DNA from 4 places in the Pseudoalteromonas sp. SR43-5 genome. Region 1 is predicted to be linked to each of the others. Evidence: predicted binding sites of a transcription regulator. Region 1 holds the regulator's gene; each other region holds the start of a gene.
The links. Region 1 encodes ArgR, which controls arginine synthesis, uptake and breakdown. Its sites were predicted from a motif close to ANTGAATANNTATTCANT; they were not measured.
Positions count from the first base shown of each region.

Region 2: a site for ArgR is predicted at 1,370-1,387, ahead of argC (N-acetyl-gamma-glutamyl-phosphate reductase). Genes of this name have one in related genera too.
Region 3: a site for ArgR is predicted at 1,859-1,876, ahead of H5090_RS13125 (aspartate aminotransferase family protein). Genes of this name have one in related genera too.
Region 4: a site for ArgR is predicted at 2,205-2,222, ahead of H5090_RS07670 (OadG family protein). Genes of this name have one in related genera too.

Region 1 is NZ_JACJEA010000013.1:70,409-74,735, forward strand. Features, by position in the region: gene ispB (octaprenyl diphosphate synthase) at 217-1,188, shown strand; gene mdh (malate dehydrogenase) at 1,274-2,206, opposite strand; gene argR (transcriptional regulator ArgR) at 2,432-2,899, shown strand; gene H5090_RS09650 (Dyp-type peroxidase) at 2,907-3,806, opposite strand; gene H5090_RS09655 (ABC transporter ATP-binding protein) at 3,855-4,327, opposite strand, start outside.
Region 2 is NZ_JACJEA010000016.1:15,364-19,690, reverse strand. Features, by position in the region: gene H5090_RS10970 (hypothetical protein) at 1-111, shown strand, start outside; gene argE (acetylornithine deacetylase) at 165-1,313, opposite strand; gene argC (N-acetyl-gamma-glutamyl-phosphate reductase) at 1,538-2,548, shown strand; gene argB (acetylglutamate kinase) at 2,549-3,316, shown strand; gene H5090_RS10950 (ornithine carbamoyltransferase) at 3,324-4,256, shown strand; gene H5090_RS10945 (argininosuccinate synthase) at 4,253-4,327, shown strand, end outside.
Region 3 is NZ_JACJEA010000020.1:60,002-64,328, forward strand. Features, by position in the region: gene H5090_RS13115 (aminodeoxychorismate/anthranilate synthase component II) at 1-528, shown strand, start outside; gene H5090_RS13120 (HDOD domain-containing protein) at 572-1,732, shown strand; gene H5090_RS13125 (aspartate aminotransferase family protein) at 2,112-3,317, shown strand; gene astA (arginine N-succinyltransferase) at 3,403-4,327, shown strand, end outside.
Region 4 is NZ_JACJEA010000010.1:36,205-40,531, forward strand. Features, by position in the region: gene H5090_RS07660 (sodium ion-translocating decarboxylase subunit beta) at 1-108, opposite strand, end outside; gene oadA (sodium-extruding oxaloacetate decarboxylase subunit alpha) at 122-1,903, opposite strand; gene H5090_RS07670 (OadG family protein) at 1,915-2,160, opposite strand; gene H5090_RS07675 (DUF1328 domain-containing protein) at 2,680-2,853, shown strand; gene H5090_RS07680 (hypothetical protein) at 2,912-3,103, shown strand; gene H5090_RS07685 (YcxB family protein) at 3,237-3,704, shown strand; gene csrA (carbon storage regulator CsrA) at 3,755-3,946, opposite strand; gene H5090_RS07695 (aspartate kinase) at 4,038-4,327, opposite strand, start outside.

The DNA.
Region 1 (4,327 bases):
TAAATTAATGCTCTCAAATATGACCTTCACAGCTTAATATCTAAGCGCGCTACCAACTGTGTATTGGTTATCAATTAATCAGCTATCTTGGCTAATTCAGTCTAAATTAAGTACTTTAATAGTGTTTTTTCAATCAATCGTCACAAAATATCGAGCTAGTGCATTTTTTGTTGTACAATCTGCGCCGTTCACACATAAAAATTGGCTCGGAGATCAATGGATATAAAAGCTATCCAGGCGTTAATCGAAAGCGATATGAATGACGTCAATCAACTTATACATGCGCAAATGCGCTCAGATGTGGCGTTAGTTAATCAGCTTGGTTTATATATAGTTAGCAGTGGCGGCAAACGCGTTCGTCCAATGCTGGCTATTTTAGCAGCCAAAGCGCTCGGTTATCAGGGTAAAGATCACATAACACTTGCAACAATTGTTGAGTTTATCCATACAGCAACGCTATTGCATGATGATGTTGTAGATGAATCAAACTTACGACGTGGCACGCCTACAGCAAATGCTGAGTTTGGTAATGCTGCTAGCGTATTGGTTGGTGACTTTATTTACACTCGCTCATTTCAGCTTATGGTTGGCCTTGGAAAAATGCAGGTTATGCAAGTACTTGCCGATGCAACAAACATTATTGCTGAAGGTGAAGTATTACAGTTAATGAACTGCAATGACCCAGATACGACTGAAGCCAGCTATATGCAGGTTATTTACTCTAAAACGGCTAAATTATTTGAAGCAGCTACAGGCCTTGCTGCCATTATCACAGAGCAAGACCAAGCGACACTTGATGCACTAAACCTATACGGTATGCATTTAGGTACTGCGTTTCAACTAGTAGATGACGTACTCGATTATAATGCAGACGCTGAGCAGCTAGGTAAAAACATTGGCGATGATTTAGCTGAAGGCAAACCAACCCTTCCGCTTATTTATGCTATGCAACATGGTAGCGAGCAACAAACGCAGCTCATTCGTGATGCAATAGAGCACAGTAATGGTATGGAGCATTTAGAAGAAATTTTAACTGCACTAAAACAAACTAATGCGCTTGAGTTTACAATGCAAAAAGCAGAGCTTGAGGCCGAAAAAGCCATTGCCTGTTTAGACTTTTTAGCTGAGTCTGACTATAAGCAAGCACTTATAAGCCTTGCCCGTATTGCGGTTGACCGCGACCACTAGTTTTAACTAGTTACACAGTGTGACATTAGTTCTGAGCAATAAAAAAGCCTGCAAATGCAGGCTTTTTTGTTGCTTAAAGCGGCTATTACGCCATGAAATCAACACCTTCTTTGATGTCTTTTTTCAGAGTTTCAAGCATGTCATTTTTTGCTTTTGTTTCAAATGCGCTTAGTTCGCCGTAAGAAAGAATTTCTTCTACGCCGTTTTTACCTAAACGTACTGGATGTGCAAAGTACTCTGCATCGCCATTTTCAACAGCAACGTAAGCGTAATCTACAACTTCTTCACCTTGTAGGCCTTTAACTAAAGACATACAAAAACGAGCTGCAGCAGCACCCATAGATAGCGTAGCTGAACCACCGCCTGCTTTAGCATTTACAACTTCAGTACCCGCATTTTGGATACGTGGAGTAAGTGCAGCAACTTCTTCATCAGTGAAAGAAACACCTTCAACTTGAGAAAGTAGAGGCAGAATAGTTGTGCCTGAGTGACCACCAATTACTGGTACTTTTACAGTTGCTACGTCTACGCCTTTAAGTTCAGCAACAAATGCTTCTGAACGAATAACGTCAAGCGTAGTAATACCGAATACGCGTTTAGCGTCGTAAGTACCTGCTTTTTTGAATACTTCAGCAACAATTGGAACTGTGCCATTTACTGGGTTAGTAATAATACCTACTAACGCTTTAGGACAGCTGGCAACAATGCCTTCTGCTAACGTTTTGATGATGCCAGCATTTACATTGAATAAATCAGCACGATCCATACCTGGTTTACGCGGCATACCCGCTGGGATAAGAACGATGTCAGAGCCTTCAAGCGCTTTATTTAAATCGTCTGCGCCAAAGCCTGCAACTTTAACATCTGTTGGGATGTGAGAAAGGTCAACCGCAACACCTGGTACTACTGGTGCAACATCATAAAGTGATAATTCAGAGCCAGCTGGTAAGCCTGTTTTTAATAATAAAGACAACGCTTGGCCGATACCGCCTGCAGCACCTAATACAGCAACTTTCATTGGAATTCTCCGTAATTTGAGGTAGGAAACATTTGTGGCTCTTAAGATAATGAAATTAGCGACTAAAAACAAATTTATCCTGTCTATTTCAAGTATATTTTCGACCATAGTCGTAAACTTATGTGATTTAACGCATCAAACTGGCAAGTTAACTAAACAACTGCTGCATAATTATTCATTTTTGTGTAGAATTTGCGGCATAAATAACAAAAACGAATAAAGACTATGCAACCACAAGATAAACAAGAAGCACTGGTAAAAGCATTTAAATCACTATTAAAAGAAGAAAATTTTGGCTCTCAAGGCGAAATAGTTGATGCGTTAAAAGATCAAGGTTTTGACAATATAAGCCAAAGTAAAGTATCACGCATGTTAAGTAAATTTGGCGCTGTACGCACACGTAATGCCAAACAAGAAATGGTTTACTGCTTACCTGCTGAAATGGGTGTACCTACGGCTAAAAGCCCATTACGCCAATTAGTAATCGACATTATGCACAACGAAATGATGATCATCATTCGTACCAGCCCAGGTGCTGCTCAGCTTATTGCACGTTTATTAGATTCATTAGGTAAAGCAGATGGCGTACTAGGAACAATTGCCGGCGATGACACTATTTTTATCGCTCCTGCTAAAATATCTGAAATAGATGTAACACTTGAACGTGTTCGCATTTTATTTGATACAGTTTAATAGCAAACTAAATTTGTTTTAAAAACCCTATTGAAGGTGCAAAGAAAGCAGAGCCCATATCGGCTTGAGTAAAATCAAGCCAGTGGTCGTAGCAATCCCCTTCCCCTAAACGACTATTAAGTACTTTTTCAAATGCGGTGCCCGTACAAGCGCATGTAATTGATAACATTCCCTGCTCATACACGTCGCCATAAGGCATGCTTTGATTTAATAGTAGCGGTTGTCCGTCTTCGTCTTTTAGCTCACTTCGCGAAGCATGGCTGGTTTCGATCGCTGGGGTAATTAGCGTGTTATCAAGACGCGTACGTCCCATTATTTGCTCTTGCTCACTCAATGATAAATGCTGCCACATAGTTAAATCATGTTTATAACGCTGAACATGAATATAACTCCCCTGATCTTCAAAGCTACCAGGGTTGCTGATTAAAGCCGTAGCGCGCTTTTTTCTTCCATGTGCGGTGTCGCCACCATAAATAAAACCGTTAAAATCACGTCCATCTAAAAAGCGAAAATTCCGAATTTGCTCCACCAGCTCTACATCGGGGGCAAATAATTTTAAAATTTGCAGCGCAAATAAATGGTTAACATCTTCACGGTCAGAGCGAATTTGCACAAATAAATCGCACGGTTGTACGCTCATTTGGTGATCGCTATGGGTTATATTGGGAAAGCTCTGTAATTCGCTTGGAATGTATTCAGGGAGGATATGCGGCCAGTATTGCGCACCAATAGCAACCATACAAGAGAGCATTGATTCTGAAAATTGATCGCTAAACTCTTCTTCTATAGCGCTTACTTGTTTTAACTTTGCGCGAAGTGATTCGTCTTGACCATCAAACACATTAAAAAATAAGTGCAAACCGTGTAAGTTTGCTTCAGCACAAATCCCTGATTGCGCTTGCGCCATTGTTATTCCTTAGTTTTACAGATAAAAACACAGCGAATAACAAATTAATTACGATTCGAAAAAATTCACCGTGTGAGGTTTTATTTTTATTATAACCTGATCATTATTTTCAAATGACTGGCCATATTGTGCAGCAACTTCAATTTCTTGTTCATCAATAACAAGCGAATAAACATACGCCGAACCAATAAAGCGACGACTTATGATTGTAGCTCGCTTGCTGAATTTGTCACTTTGGTTATCTGCCACTAATTCTATTTGATGAGGGCGCACATATATAAGCCCTGCACTTACATTATGCTTACTCTCAACATAAGATTCGACTAAACCAAATGGTGTTTTATATTCAGTTGCGGTTAACACTTCTGCGCTTAAGTATATGCCCTGACCCAGAAACTCTGCAACCTCCTTTGAACATGGAGCTGCAAAAAGCTGCTCAGGCGTGCCTTGTTGCTCAATTTTACCGCGATGCATAATGGCCAGTGTATCTGAAAAGGCAAATGCCTCTTCTTTTGAATGTG
Region 2 (4,327 bases), on a different contig from region 1:
AAGCTACCTGAAGGTAAAACTATGATGGAAATTAACCAACAAGTTATGATGCTAGTAGGGCAACCTGAAGAGCTAGTTAAGTTTATTAACTTAGAAGTTAAAGGTGATTAGGCCTTAGTTCTGTATTAATAAAGGCGCCAATTGGCGCCTTTATTGTAATCTTATTAGCTAAAGCAATTTGCTTTTATAAGATCAGTGATTATTTGTTGTGATGGTTTTATTTTTTCCATCGCTAAAAATTCATCAGGCTGGTGTGCTTGGTTAATTGAGCCTGGGCCCATTACAATCGTTTCACAACCGAGTTGCTGGATAAACGGCGCTTCAGTGCAGTAATTTACTGCGACCGCTTTTTGCCCCGCTATTTTTTCAGCCATTTTTACTAAAGCACTGTCGGTGCTCCCACTAAATGCCGGTATTGGTTCATGTAAATCAATAACGCTCACCGCATTTGGGTATTGCTGATTTATCTCTTTCGTTGCATCGAGTACTAATGCTTGTAGTTCTTGTACACTTAAACCTGGTAATGGGCGCATATCTATATGCATTTCACAGCAACCACAAATTCTATTCGCGTTATCGCCGCCATGAATATTACCTAAGTTTAATGTTGGATAAGGGATTTCGAAGTGGTTTATTGAATACTTATGCTTTAATTGTTCTTTTAAGATCATCAATTTTGTAATCACTTTATGCATTACTTCAATGGCGTTAAGACCACGTTCGGGATCGGAGCTATGCCCAGAGCGACCAACCACTCTTATTGCTGTACTCATATGGCCTTTGTGCATAAATACTGGCGTCATATCAGTAGGTTCGCCTATTATACAACGCGCAGGTTTTAAATTCGGGTGCTTACATATTTGTTGTGCACCAGCCATCGTTGTTTCTTCGTCGGCGGTGGCAAGGATTAAAATAGGCTGAGTTTGCTGCTTTTCATCAAGTTCACTAATCGCTTGTAATACAAAAGCAAAAAAGCCTTTCATATCAATACTTCCTAGCCCATACAATTTGTTATCGAGTTCGGTAAGTTTAAATGGATTATGATTCCAACGACTGTCATCAAAAGGCACTGTGTCGGTATGACCAGCTAGCATTAATCCGCCATCACCTTCTCCGCGTTTTGCTAATAAATTATAGCGCCCTTTACCTCCTTCTAATTCTATAATTTCACACGTAAAACCGATTGTTTCGCACCAACTGGCTAGGAGTTCAATTACGTTTTTATTGCTCATACACAGGTTGTCTTCAATAGCACTAATAGAAGGGGCTGCAATCAATTGTTGGTACATGGAAATAAACGAAGGCAAAGGCATAAAAAAATCCAAAATTATTATTCAATTTAATTGCATAACAATATAAAAGTATTTATGATGAATATCAATTCACTTTTTAAGCATAAATATATTAAAAGTAACGCCATGAAAATAATGCGACGATAATCAAAATTCATTAATAAAAAAGACTTAATTAGCGTCTAAGCTAGTTTAAGCGAACATTATAGATAAGTAGTAATTAATTTTAAGATAACGAGTAACAAATGAATGTAGTGATTATTGGCGCAAGCGGATACAGCGGCGCAGAGTTAGCAAGTTTAGTTGCTAAGCATCCAAACTTAACTTTAACAGGCTGTTATGTATCTGAGGGTAGCTTAGATAAAAATAAATTGCTAAGTGATTTATACCCAGAGCACCTTGGCTTACTAGACTGCCCTTTACTTCCTCTTAGCGTATCAGCTTTTGATGACATTCAAAGTGATGCTGATTACGTATGCTTATGTACCGATCACAAAGTAAGTGTTGATCTAGCGCCGCAATTTTTAGCTATGGGTAAAAAGGTATTTGATTTATCTGGTGGCTACCGTTTAGCAAGCAATGACGACTACGTTACTTACTATGGTTTTGAGCATCAACATCCAGAGCTTTTAAATGAAGCGGCTTACGGTCTAGCTGAGTGGAACCATGATGCTATCGCTAATGCAAAGCTAATTGCTGTTGCAGGCTGTTACCCAACAGCAGCGCTTAATGCGCTAAAACCGCTTAAGCAAGCAGGCTTATTGAGCAGCGAAAGTATTATTATTAATGCGGTTTCGGGCGTTACAGGCGCAGGGCGTAAAGCCAGTGTAGGAACGCATTTTTGTGAAGTGTCGCTTGCACCTTATGGTTTGTTTAACCATCGCCACGGCCCTGAAATTGAACAACACCTTGGCCACAAAGTGTTGTTTACACCGCATCTAGGTAATTTTCCGCGCGGTATTTTAGAAACTATTTATGTACAGCTTAAGCCAGGCGTTACCAAGGAAAACGTTGCATCGGCTTATCAAGTACTTTCGAGCGAGCCATTAATTCGTTTATTAGGCGATAAAGTACCTTCAATTAAAGGTGTAGCTAAGCAGCCATTTGTTGATATTGGCTGGCAGCAACAAGGAACGCAGTTAATTGTGATGTCTGCTATTGATAACTTATTAAAAGGCGCTGCTGGACAAGCTTTGCAGTGTATTAATATTTCTATGAATTTAGATCATACCACTGGTTTAAGAGGAGCGTTTTAAATGAGTAAAAAAACGTGGGTAATTAAGCTAGGTGGTGCAGTACTTAATACAGAAAATGCAGCAAAAGCGTTGTTTGATGTATTAAATGAGCAAACAAATGATGAATTTGTCATTGTACATGGCGGTGGCGCTTTAGTTGATACATGGTTAAAACAAGCGGGTTTTGCCAGTGCTAAACACCAAGGATTACGTATTAGCCCAGCAGAGCAAATGCCTTATATAGTGGGTGCGCTTGCAGGTTGCGCTAATAAACAATTAATGACTCAAGCTATTAGTGCTGGGCACAAGCCTGTCGGCTTAAGTCTTTTTGAGGCAGGTGTTACTGCCACTCAAAAGCTAAAAGCGCTTTGCTTAGTGGGTAAATGTAAAAGCAACGACGATTCTATTGTTAATGATTTACTTAAAATCGGTCGCCTACCCATTGTTAGCTCTATAGGCTTTGATGAGCAAGGGCTTTGGTACAATGTAAATGCAGATGAAGCAGCAGCGGCTATTGCTAGTAACTTAAATGCCGAGCTTATTTTTATGACGGATGTTGAAGCAGTGCTTGATGAAAATAAACAGCCGTTACATCAACTTGACACAAAACACATTGATACTTTAATTACAAATGGAGTAATTGTGGGCGGGATGGAGGTCAAAGTTAAGACCAGCCTTCACGCTGCCCAACATTTACGACGCGGTGTGTATATTTCCAGCTGGCAAAAGCCAGAAAATTTAACTGCTCTGCTACAAGGCGAGCATGTCGGAACTAAGATTACACCATAGGTTTATTATGTTTGAGAATTTTTTAACGGGTTTAGAGTTAGACCAAGAAGGCGCACTTAATTTATTAAAGTTAGCGCAAGATATAAAAGCAAAACCAGAAAAATACAGCAATGTATTAGCGGGAAAATCAATCGTAACATTGTTTGAAAAACAAAGTTTACGTACTCGCTTATCGTTTGATATAGGTATTAACCGCCTTGGTGGCCATGCAGTTTATTTAGATCAGCAAAATGGCGCTATGGGTGCACGTGAATCAATTAAAGATTTCGCACTTAATATTTCTACTTGGGCCGATGGTATTGTTGCGCGCGTAAATCAGCACAGCACATTAACTACATTAGGTGAATACGCATCAGTACCGGTAGTAAATAGTTTGTGTGATTTATACCACCCATGCCAAGCGCTTGCTGATTTTTTAACGCTTCAAGAAGTTCACGGCGATGTGAGCGAGCTTAAAGTGGCTTACTTAGGTGAGGGCAACAATGTAACTCATTCATTAATGCTTTTAGCGGCAACGCTTGGCACTGATTTTGTTGCTGTAACGCCAAAAGGCAGCTCGCCTGATTCGCAAATCCTTAAAAAGGCAGAGCAAATAGCGGCAATGAATGGCGCATCAGTGATGGTAAGTGACCGTGTTGAAGCGGCTGTTGGTGCAAACGTTGTATATGCAGATACATGGGTATCAATGGGTGATACAACACCGCTTGAGCAAGTTAAAGAAAAATATATGCCTTATCAATTAAATCAGGCATTGCTAGATCAAACCGGTGCAACTACGGTATTACATTGCCAACCGGCACACCGTGAATTTGAAATTACCTCTGAGGTAATGGATGGTCCAGCATCGAAAATTATTCAACAAGCAGAGAATCGCATGCACGCGCAAAATGCTTTGCTAGTTACATTACTAAATCCAAATTTTGTTAAGGAACACCTATGAGTTCAATTAAAAAAGTCGTTTTAGCCTATTCAGGTGGTCTTGATACATCGGCTATCGTGCCATGGTTAAAA
Region 3 (4,327 bases), on a different contig from region 1:
TTTCAGCGTTTAGATCAAGACGTTTTAGTGAAACGTAATGATGAGCTAAGCATTGCACAAATAAAACAGTTAAACCCGCAGCACATCGTGTTATCGCCAGGGCCATGCACCCCTAACGAAGCGGGTATTTCACTAAATGTTGTTGAGCAACTAAAAGGGCAATATCCTATTTTAGGGATTTGCTTGGGGCATCAAACTATCGCACAAGCTTTAGGTGGAGATGTAATACGTGCTAAAAAAGTAATGCACGGTAAAACATCACCCATAGTTCATACTAATAAAGGGGTGTTTAAAGGCTTAGCTAATCCGTTAACGGTATGTCGTTATCATTCTTTAGTGGTTAAAGCGCAAACTCTGCCTAAAGAGCTTGAAGTAACCGCATGGACTCAAACTGAGCAAGGCGAGTTTGACGAAATTATGGGGTTGTTACACAATGAACTTGCTATCGAAGGTGTGCAGTTTCATCCCGAAGCTATTTTAACTGCTCAAGGCTTAGAACTGCTTGATAACTTTTTAACTCGCTTCTAATGTTATAATACACATAGCATTTTATACTTTATTAATGGATGTCATGACTGAACTTGTAGCCCAGCAGCGTACTGCCAAAATACTAAGCCAACGAGCTCATGACTTATTGCTTGGGCACAGCTTTGCGCATCAGCAAATTGGTTTCATTCATACATTAGATATAGATTACGGCGAACCCATGAAGCAGCGTACCTTGCTGCAGGTTGAAGTGGCCGCACAGAATAAACGCCAGCAAAGCAGTACTGCACATCATAAGTACCGCGCTCAAGCCAGTGAGCAACTGCACAAAACAATTGAAACAGCTATATATAAGCAGCTCGAAGATATAGATGGCGTAATTCATAGCACCATAGGTATTGAAGATGGTATTGCCAATATACTCGATATATTAGCGGTAAAGTCAGCGTCGGTAGGGCGTTTAGAGCCATTGGTTAATGATATAAGCTGGTTGGGTAGGGAGTTAGTAACGCTCGTTAATTTACCTTACTATCGTAATCAACGTAGTAAAAACACGTCTGTAAAAGTAGATAAACCATCGCTTGCCCTTCGTTATATTGGCCTTGATAACTTACAGCTAGTTATTCCTACATTTGCTGCCCGCCATTGGATGCCACATAGCACCGAACCATTTTCGTTATTAAAGCGTCGTTTACGTGACAGTGCCATGGCAAACGCCATTGCTGCGCAAAAAATTGCACAAATTAATAATGTAAATGACGTACATGCATTTACTCTTGGTATGCTTTTAGATGTAGGGCGAATTGCATTAGTGCGCTTGTACTTAAAAACGTTTGAGCAAATATGGCAACGTAAAGTACAGCTAGCCCGAAATGAAAACCAAAAAGATTTACACACCGCATTATTAGAGCTTCAGCCCGACCCGCTATTTTTAACTACTCTACTTAGCAATAAATCGATAGAAGTAAGCGCTAAGGTAATAGACAAAATGGCTTTTAAATATTTACCGTTCAAAGGGGTAATGCAGCAGCTAGTAAATGGGGTAGATAAGGGCGATACATTACTGCCATTAACAGAAGTAATGCTAAAGGCACGGTGCTATTCTCAATATCTTAATTTAAAAGAACATCAACTTATTGAACCTGATGAAGCTCTGAGCTGGTTTTCGCACTTTAAGTTCACTAAAACGGAACTAAAAACCCTCCAATCGAGTAATTTTACCAATTTAGCTATTCAAATTGACTAAAAATCTGAATTTTTTGTTAATTTTTTTGCGACTAACCATTCATTCTCACCTTATTGTTATATTACATATTTGCCGATTAAAGCGTGTGCGCCTCTGTACTCATGCGGTTAGTTGCCTAAAAATAAGCATAAATAGCTATGCAAATAGTTATTCACTATCTATGAAATAATATCTTTAGCCCTTTATTTTCAAGGGATACATGAAAGTTTTTAACGAGACAGATATAAGTAATTCTGAAATAATGTGCGTCTGAAAATTGAACCACAAAGCAATTTTGCGCAATTATCAGGTTACTGATCTTGCCTATAAAGTTGGTTACAAATATTAACCAAACACCTATTTTGATGTTTTGTGTTGCTCACAATTAAGAGGAAATAAAATGACAGTCAATCGCGAATTATTTGATCACGTAATGGTTCCTAACTACGCACCTTCAAGCGTAATTCCTGTTCGAGGCGAAGGCTCTCGCGTATGGGATCAACAAGGTCGAGAGTTTATCGACTTTGCTGGTGGTATTGCAGTTAACTGTCTTGGCCATTGCCACCCTGCATTAGTAGGCGCATTAAAAGAGCAAGGCGAAAAAATCTGGCATCTATCTAACGTAATGACCAATGAGCCGGCACTTCGCCTAGCAAAAAAAATGGTTGATGCGACATTTGCTGAAAAAGTTTACTTTGCCAACTCTGGCGCAGAAGCAAACGAAGCCGCGCTTAAATTAGCGCGTCGTTTTGCACTTGATAAGTTTGGCGCAGAAAAATCACAAATCATCGCGTTCAACAAAGGTTTCCACGGTCGTACATTCTTTACCGTAACTGTTGGCGGCCAAGCTGCATATTCAGATGGTTTTGGTCCTAAGCCTGGCGACATTGTACATTGTGATTACAATGACCTTGCTGCATTTGAAGCACTTATCAGCGATAAAACATGTGCCGTAATGATGGAACCTCTACAAGGTGAAGGCGGTATTGTTTCACCAACTGATGAGTTTGCTCAAGGCGTTCGCGATTTATGTACTAAACATAACGCACTGCTTATTTTTGATGAAGTTCAAACAGGTGTTGGTCGTACTGGCGATTTATATGCATACCAAGGCTTAAACGTAGTACCTGATATTTTAACTTCGGCTAAAGCACTTGGCGGCGGTTTTCCTATTGGCGCTATGATCACAACAACTGAAATTGCACAGCACCTTAAAGTAGGCACACATGGTTCTACTTATGGCGGTAACCCGCTTGCCTGTGCTGTTGCAGAAGCGGCATTTGATACAGTAAATACCCCAGACGTACTGGCTGGCGTAAAAGAAAAAGCCGCATTATTTAATGAACTACTTAGCGCGGTTAACGAAAAATACAACGTATTTAGCGAAATCCGTGGCCAAGGTTTATTAATTGGTGCAGTAGTGAACGAGCAATACAAAGGTCGTGCAAAAGAGTTTTTAGTGGCAGGTACTGAGCAAGGCCTTATGTCACTAGTTGCCGGTGCAGACGTAGTACGTTTCACTCCATCTTTAGTAATTCCTGAAGCGGACATTCGCGAAGGTATGGCACGCTTTGAAAAAGCAGTAGCAAGCGTAGTAAACGCATAAGCGACTTAAGCCAACCAATTAAGGGCAAGCACCGCTTGCCCTGCAATTCCTATTTACCGTTATTTATAAGGGAGCAAGCGGACTCATGATGATCCTTCGCCCAATCCAGCAAAATGATTACTCAGCATTACTGAAAATTGCCCACGAATCTGGGCATGGTTTTACGTCTTTGCCATTAAACGAAGAACTATTGCAAAAGAAAATAGACCATTCTGTAAGTTCATTTGCTAAGCAAACGTCACAACCCGGTGACGAAGGCTACCTGTTTGTTCTTGAAGATAGCGAAACCGGTGATGTTGTAGGTACGTCTGCAATTGAAGCTGCGGTAGGGCTTGATGATGCATTTTATCATTATCACTTAAGTAAAGTGATTCACTCTTCGCGCACATTAAACGTATACAAAGCGGTTGATATTTTAACGCTATGTAACGACTACACAGGCGCTACAGAGCTTTGCACATTGTTTTTAAAAGATGGCTATCGTAAAAATTGTAACGGTAAGCTACTTTCAAAAGCGCGCTTTATGTTTATAAAGCAGCATCAAGAGCGTTTTGCACAAACAGTGATTGCAGAAATGCGCGGTGTGTCTGACGAAAACGGCAGTAGCCCTTTTTGGCAGTGGCTTGAAGAGCACTTTTTCTCAATGGATTTTCCAACAGCCGACTACCTAACAGGTATTGGCCAAAAGGTTTTCATTGCTGAACTAATGCCTAAATACCCAATTTATGTAAATTTGCTAAGTAAAGATGCGCAAGCCGTAATAGGTAAAGTACACGACAACACACGCCCAGCAATCGAGTTATTAAAAAGCGAAGGCTTTACGTTTAATGGCTATGTAGACATTTTTGACGGCGGCCCAACGGTTGAAGCAAAAGTAGATAACATTGCGACGATTCGTAATGCAAATAACTTTAACGTTGAAATTGGCGAAATGACTGGCGACACCATGGTGTTACTAGCTAACGAAAAGCTTGAAGATTTTAGAGCAACCGTTGCACCAATGACATTTG
Region 4 (4,327 bases), on a different contig from region 1:
AGCTATTGCTAAAAACAGTAATAAACACCCTACCGCAATCATTATTAACGATGGGATTGTAAAGTTAGCAATGCCTGTCGCATTCCAGAGGTTTAAAATACCTTCCATCCTCTATTTACTCCTAAGCTAATGCAATCATAGCGTCGCCGGTAGTTACAGCATCGCCTTCACTAACTAACACTTCAGCAATTGTTCCGGTATGCGTAGCGCGTATTTCAGTTTCCATTTTCATGGCTTCCATAATAATCACTACATCGCCTTCGTTAACAACTTGCCCAGCTTTTACTTTAATCTTAAAAATATTACCGGCTAGAGGCGCGTTAAGTGTTTCACCTGATGCAACCGAAGCAGATTGAGGAATGTGCTCAGAGTCTTTTAATGTTACTTCTTTAAGTTCACCACCTTGCGCTACGACTACGTCATAAACTTTACCATCTACTTTTACGCTGTATTGCTCAGCCTTCACTTTGTTATTATTTGAAACTGATTTAGAAGGTGCTTTACTGCTTTTATCTTCAACAGAAGGTACTGGCTCAAATGCATCTGGGTTGTTGCGGTTTTTAATAAACTTCAAACCAACTTGTGGGAATAATGCATAAGTTAATACGTCATCAATTTGATCATCAGCAAGTGTTAAACCTTGCTCTTGTGCTTCTTTTAATAACTCAGCTTCAAGCGTTGCAAGCTCAGGTGCAATGTTATCAGCAGGGCGACAAGTAATAACTTCCGCGCCATCAAGCACGCGCTCTTGTAGCTCTTTATTCATTGGTGCTGGTGTTAAGCCATATTCACCTTTTAATACGCCAGCAGTTTCTTTAGTAATGGTTTTATAACGCTCACCCGTTAGCACATTAAGTACCGCTTGAGTGCCAACAATTTGCGACGTTGGTGTTACTAAAGGTAAAAAGCCAAGATCTTCACGTACACGTGGGATCTCAAGTAAAACCTCATTAAGCTTATCGGCTGCGCCTTGCTCTTTAAGTTGGTTTTCCATGTTTGTAAGCATGCCACCAGGTACTTGAGCTAGTAAAATACGCCCATCAACCCCTTTTAAGCTACCTTCAAATGCCGCATATTTTTTACGTACATCTCTAAAGTAAGCAGCAATTTCTTCTAGGTGGTTTAAATCAAGTCCAGTATCACGCTCAGTCCCTTCAACTATCGATACAATAGTTTCAGTTGCGGAATGTCCATAAGTCATACTCATTGATGAAATAGCGGTATCGAGCATATCAATACCAGCATCAATTGCTTTTTGGTAAGTAGCAGTACTTAAACCTGTTGTAGCGTGGCACTGCATAGCAATTGGAATAGATACAGTTTCTTTAAGTGCTTTAATTAGTTTTTCAGCATCGTACGGCTTTAATAAACCCGCCATATCTTTAATACAAATTGAGTGACAACCCATATCTTCAAGCTGCTTTGCAAGAGTTAGCCACATATCAAGTGTATGAACTGGGCTAACTGTGTACGAAATAGTACCTTGAGCGTGAGCGCCTACTTTTACAGCCGCTTTAATAGCTGTTTCTAGATTGCGAACATCGTTCATTGCATCAAATATACGAAATACGTCAACGCCATTTTTATGTGCACGTTCTACAAATTTTTCAACTACGTCATCAGCGTAATGGCGGTAACCTAATAAGTTTTGACCGCGTAATAGCATTTGCTGTTTAGTATTAGGCATCGCTTTTTTAAGTGCACGAATACGCTCCCAAGGATCTTCGCCTAGATAACGAATACACGAGTCAAATGTAGCACCGCCCCACGATTCAATAGACCAATAACCCGCATCGTCTAATTTGCTAGCAATCGGTAGCATATCGTCTAGGCGCATACGCGTTGCTAATAATGATTGGTGAGCATCGCGTAATACCAATTCTGTTAATTTTAATTTAGCCATGTGTGTGCCCCTTATTTATTATTTGATTTGTACTGAGCAATGGCAGCACTAATAGCAGCGATGTGCTCATTAGGCACACCTTGAGATTTAAAAGATGGTGATTTAACTGGTGTCGCCACGTCAGGTTCGCTAAAGCGCGTCACCAAATTAGACATAAGCGTTACTGCACCAATTAATATCGACAGAAATACAAACACCCCAACCATGCCAGTAAGCATTAAGTTACCAGCCGTTGTGAGTAGAGCACCTATATCCATTTTTCTCCCCTTGAAACCCATATCGAAAATAAAAAATCGATTTAATTAAATATTTATTCACTGGATAATAACAAAACTAATCGCTTTGTCTACATCTTGTAAATTGGTAAAACCAATTAAACAATAAATAACATAACACTCAATTAATTTACATGCCATAACTCAGCAATCACGCGCTCTACAATACATACAAGAAATAACGACTATAGCTAATAGTTATATGGAAGTTGTTAATTAACTATCAAGCTAAGTAAAAATAAACACTAATTCTTAATATAAAATGCAAAGCCACACACCAATTGTTAATTGGTCTTACCAAAATAAGTTTATTTAGTGAACATTTAGCAGTTATTTGCAACAGTGTGAATAACTTACATAACAAAGCGTAAAAGTTACTAACCAACTAATAGCTAGAATAACAGCAAAAACACATAACTAATTGATATTTATGCCAAATAAATTTTGGCATATAACTGGCATTAGTTATTATGAGCAAATTTGATAACCAAGGAGAAAACAATGTTACGCTGGACAATTACATTTTTAGTTATTGCTTTAATCGCTGCAGTGTTAGGTTTTGGTGGCATCGCAGGTGCCGCAGCTGGTATAGCAAAAATTATATTTTTTATCTTTTTAGTACTTTTAGTGATTTCATTAGTTTCAGGTGCACTACGTGGTAAATCACCCAGGTAGATAAAGCATTCATCTAACAAACACTAAAATTTAATTAATACTTACAAGGAATTACACTATGAACTCTACAACTTTAAAAGCAGCACTAATCGCAGTATTTGCAGGTTTTTTCATGATGGGTTGTGAAGACAACCATGCAGAAGATGCTGGCGAACGTATCGACGAAGCAGTAACTGATGTGCAAAACTCTGTTGAAGATGCATGTGAAAATGTTAAAGAAGGCGTGAACGCTGAAGAAACTAACTGTTAATTCTTCTTGTACCGCTAAAAAAACGGCTTTCGAGCCGTTTTTTTGTGCCAGTAATAAAATCACTGACTATAAAGCTGCTCATTTAGCAGTTAGCTTGTTAAAATAAAAAAAACGATATTTAAAGCAAGGCAAAATGGCATTCACAACCACCTACACATTAGATAAACCCTACTTTTACGAGTGTTTTGATGAGTCACTCCCTTATAGTAAGCGTGCAAAACCTAAATACTTTTTACTTGTGTTGTTAGTTGCGCTTGGTCTATTTGGCATTTATGTTTTAAACGATCATTACTTAGGATCGTTTATGATCATGTTAGCGGTACTCGAGTGCGTCGCTTTTTACTATCGCAGACCATGGTGGGTAACCAGACAAATGCTCAGCAGAGCATCAGGCTCTGAGGTAACACTTACCTTTGATGAAGAAGGTATTAAATCTGCTAATCATTACAAAAGCTATCAATTAGAATGGCAAAATATAAGCGAAGTAATAGACACCCAACAAGGTATTATTATTAAAAACAAAAGCGGCATGCAGTACATATCAAAACAAATACTTAGTCCTGAAACACTCGCTTTTATAAACAAAAAAGCCACTCAGTGAGTGGCTTTTAGTCTAGTTGAGTTAATTACTCAACTACGTGTACGTGTTGATTAAGCATTGCCCGGATTAGGGTTCGACTTTTCAGCTTGTATGCGCATGTAAATCTCTTCACGATGCACTGATACGTCTTTTGGTGCATTAACACCGATTCGAACTTGATTTCCTTTAACACCTAGAACAGTAACTGTTACTTCGTCACCAATCATTAGGGTTTCACCTACTCTACGAGTTAGTATTAGCATTCTCTTGCTCCCATGTTCCAATAAAAATTATAAGATTCCGCTTAAACATACTAATGAAAATTAGACTGAAAAGTAAGTAAAAACTCGCAATCTATCCATTTTCTGTTAAAAATGCCTTGTGTAATGCACGAACAGCCAACTCTAAGTACTTTTCATCTATTAAAACTGAAATTTTAATCTCTGAAGTCGAGACTAAAACCACATTAATATTTTCCTGCGCTAATGCATCAAAAAATAAACTAGCGACACCAGAATGTGATTTCATACCCATGCCAACAGCAGAAACTTTAGCTACCGCTTGCAATCCGCTTATATTTTGAGCACTGAGCTGAGCTTGATCTTCACTCAATAATTCAAGTGCTTGCAGATAATCATTCGAGT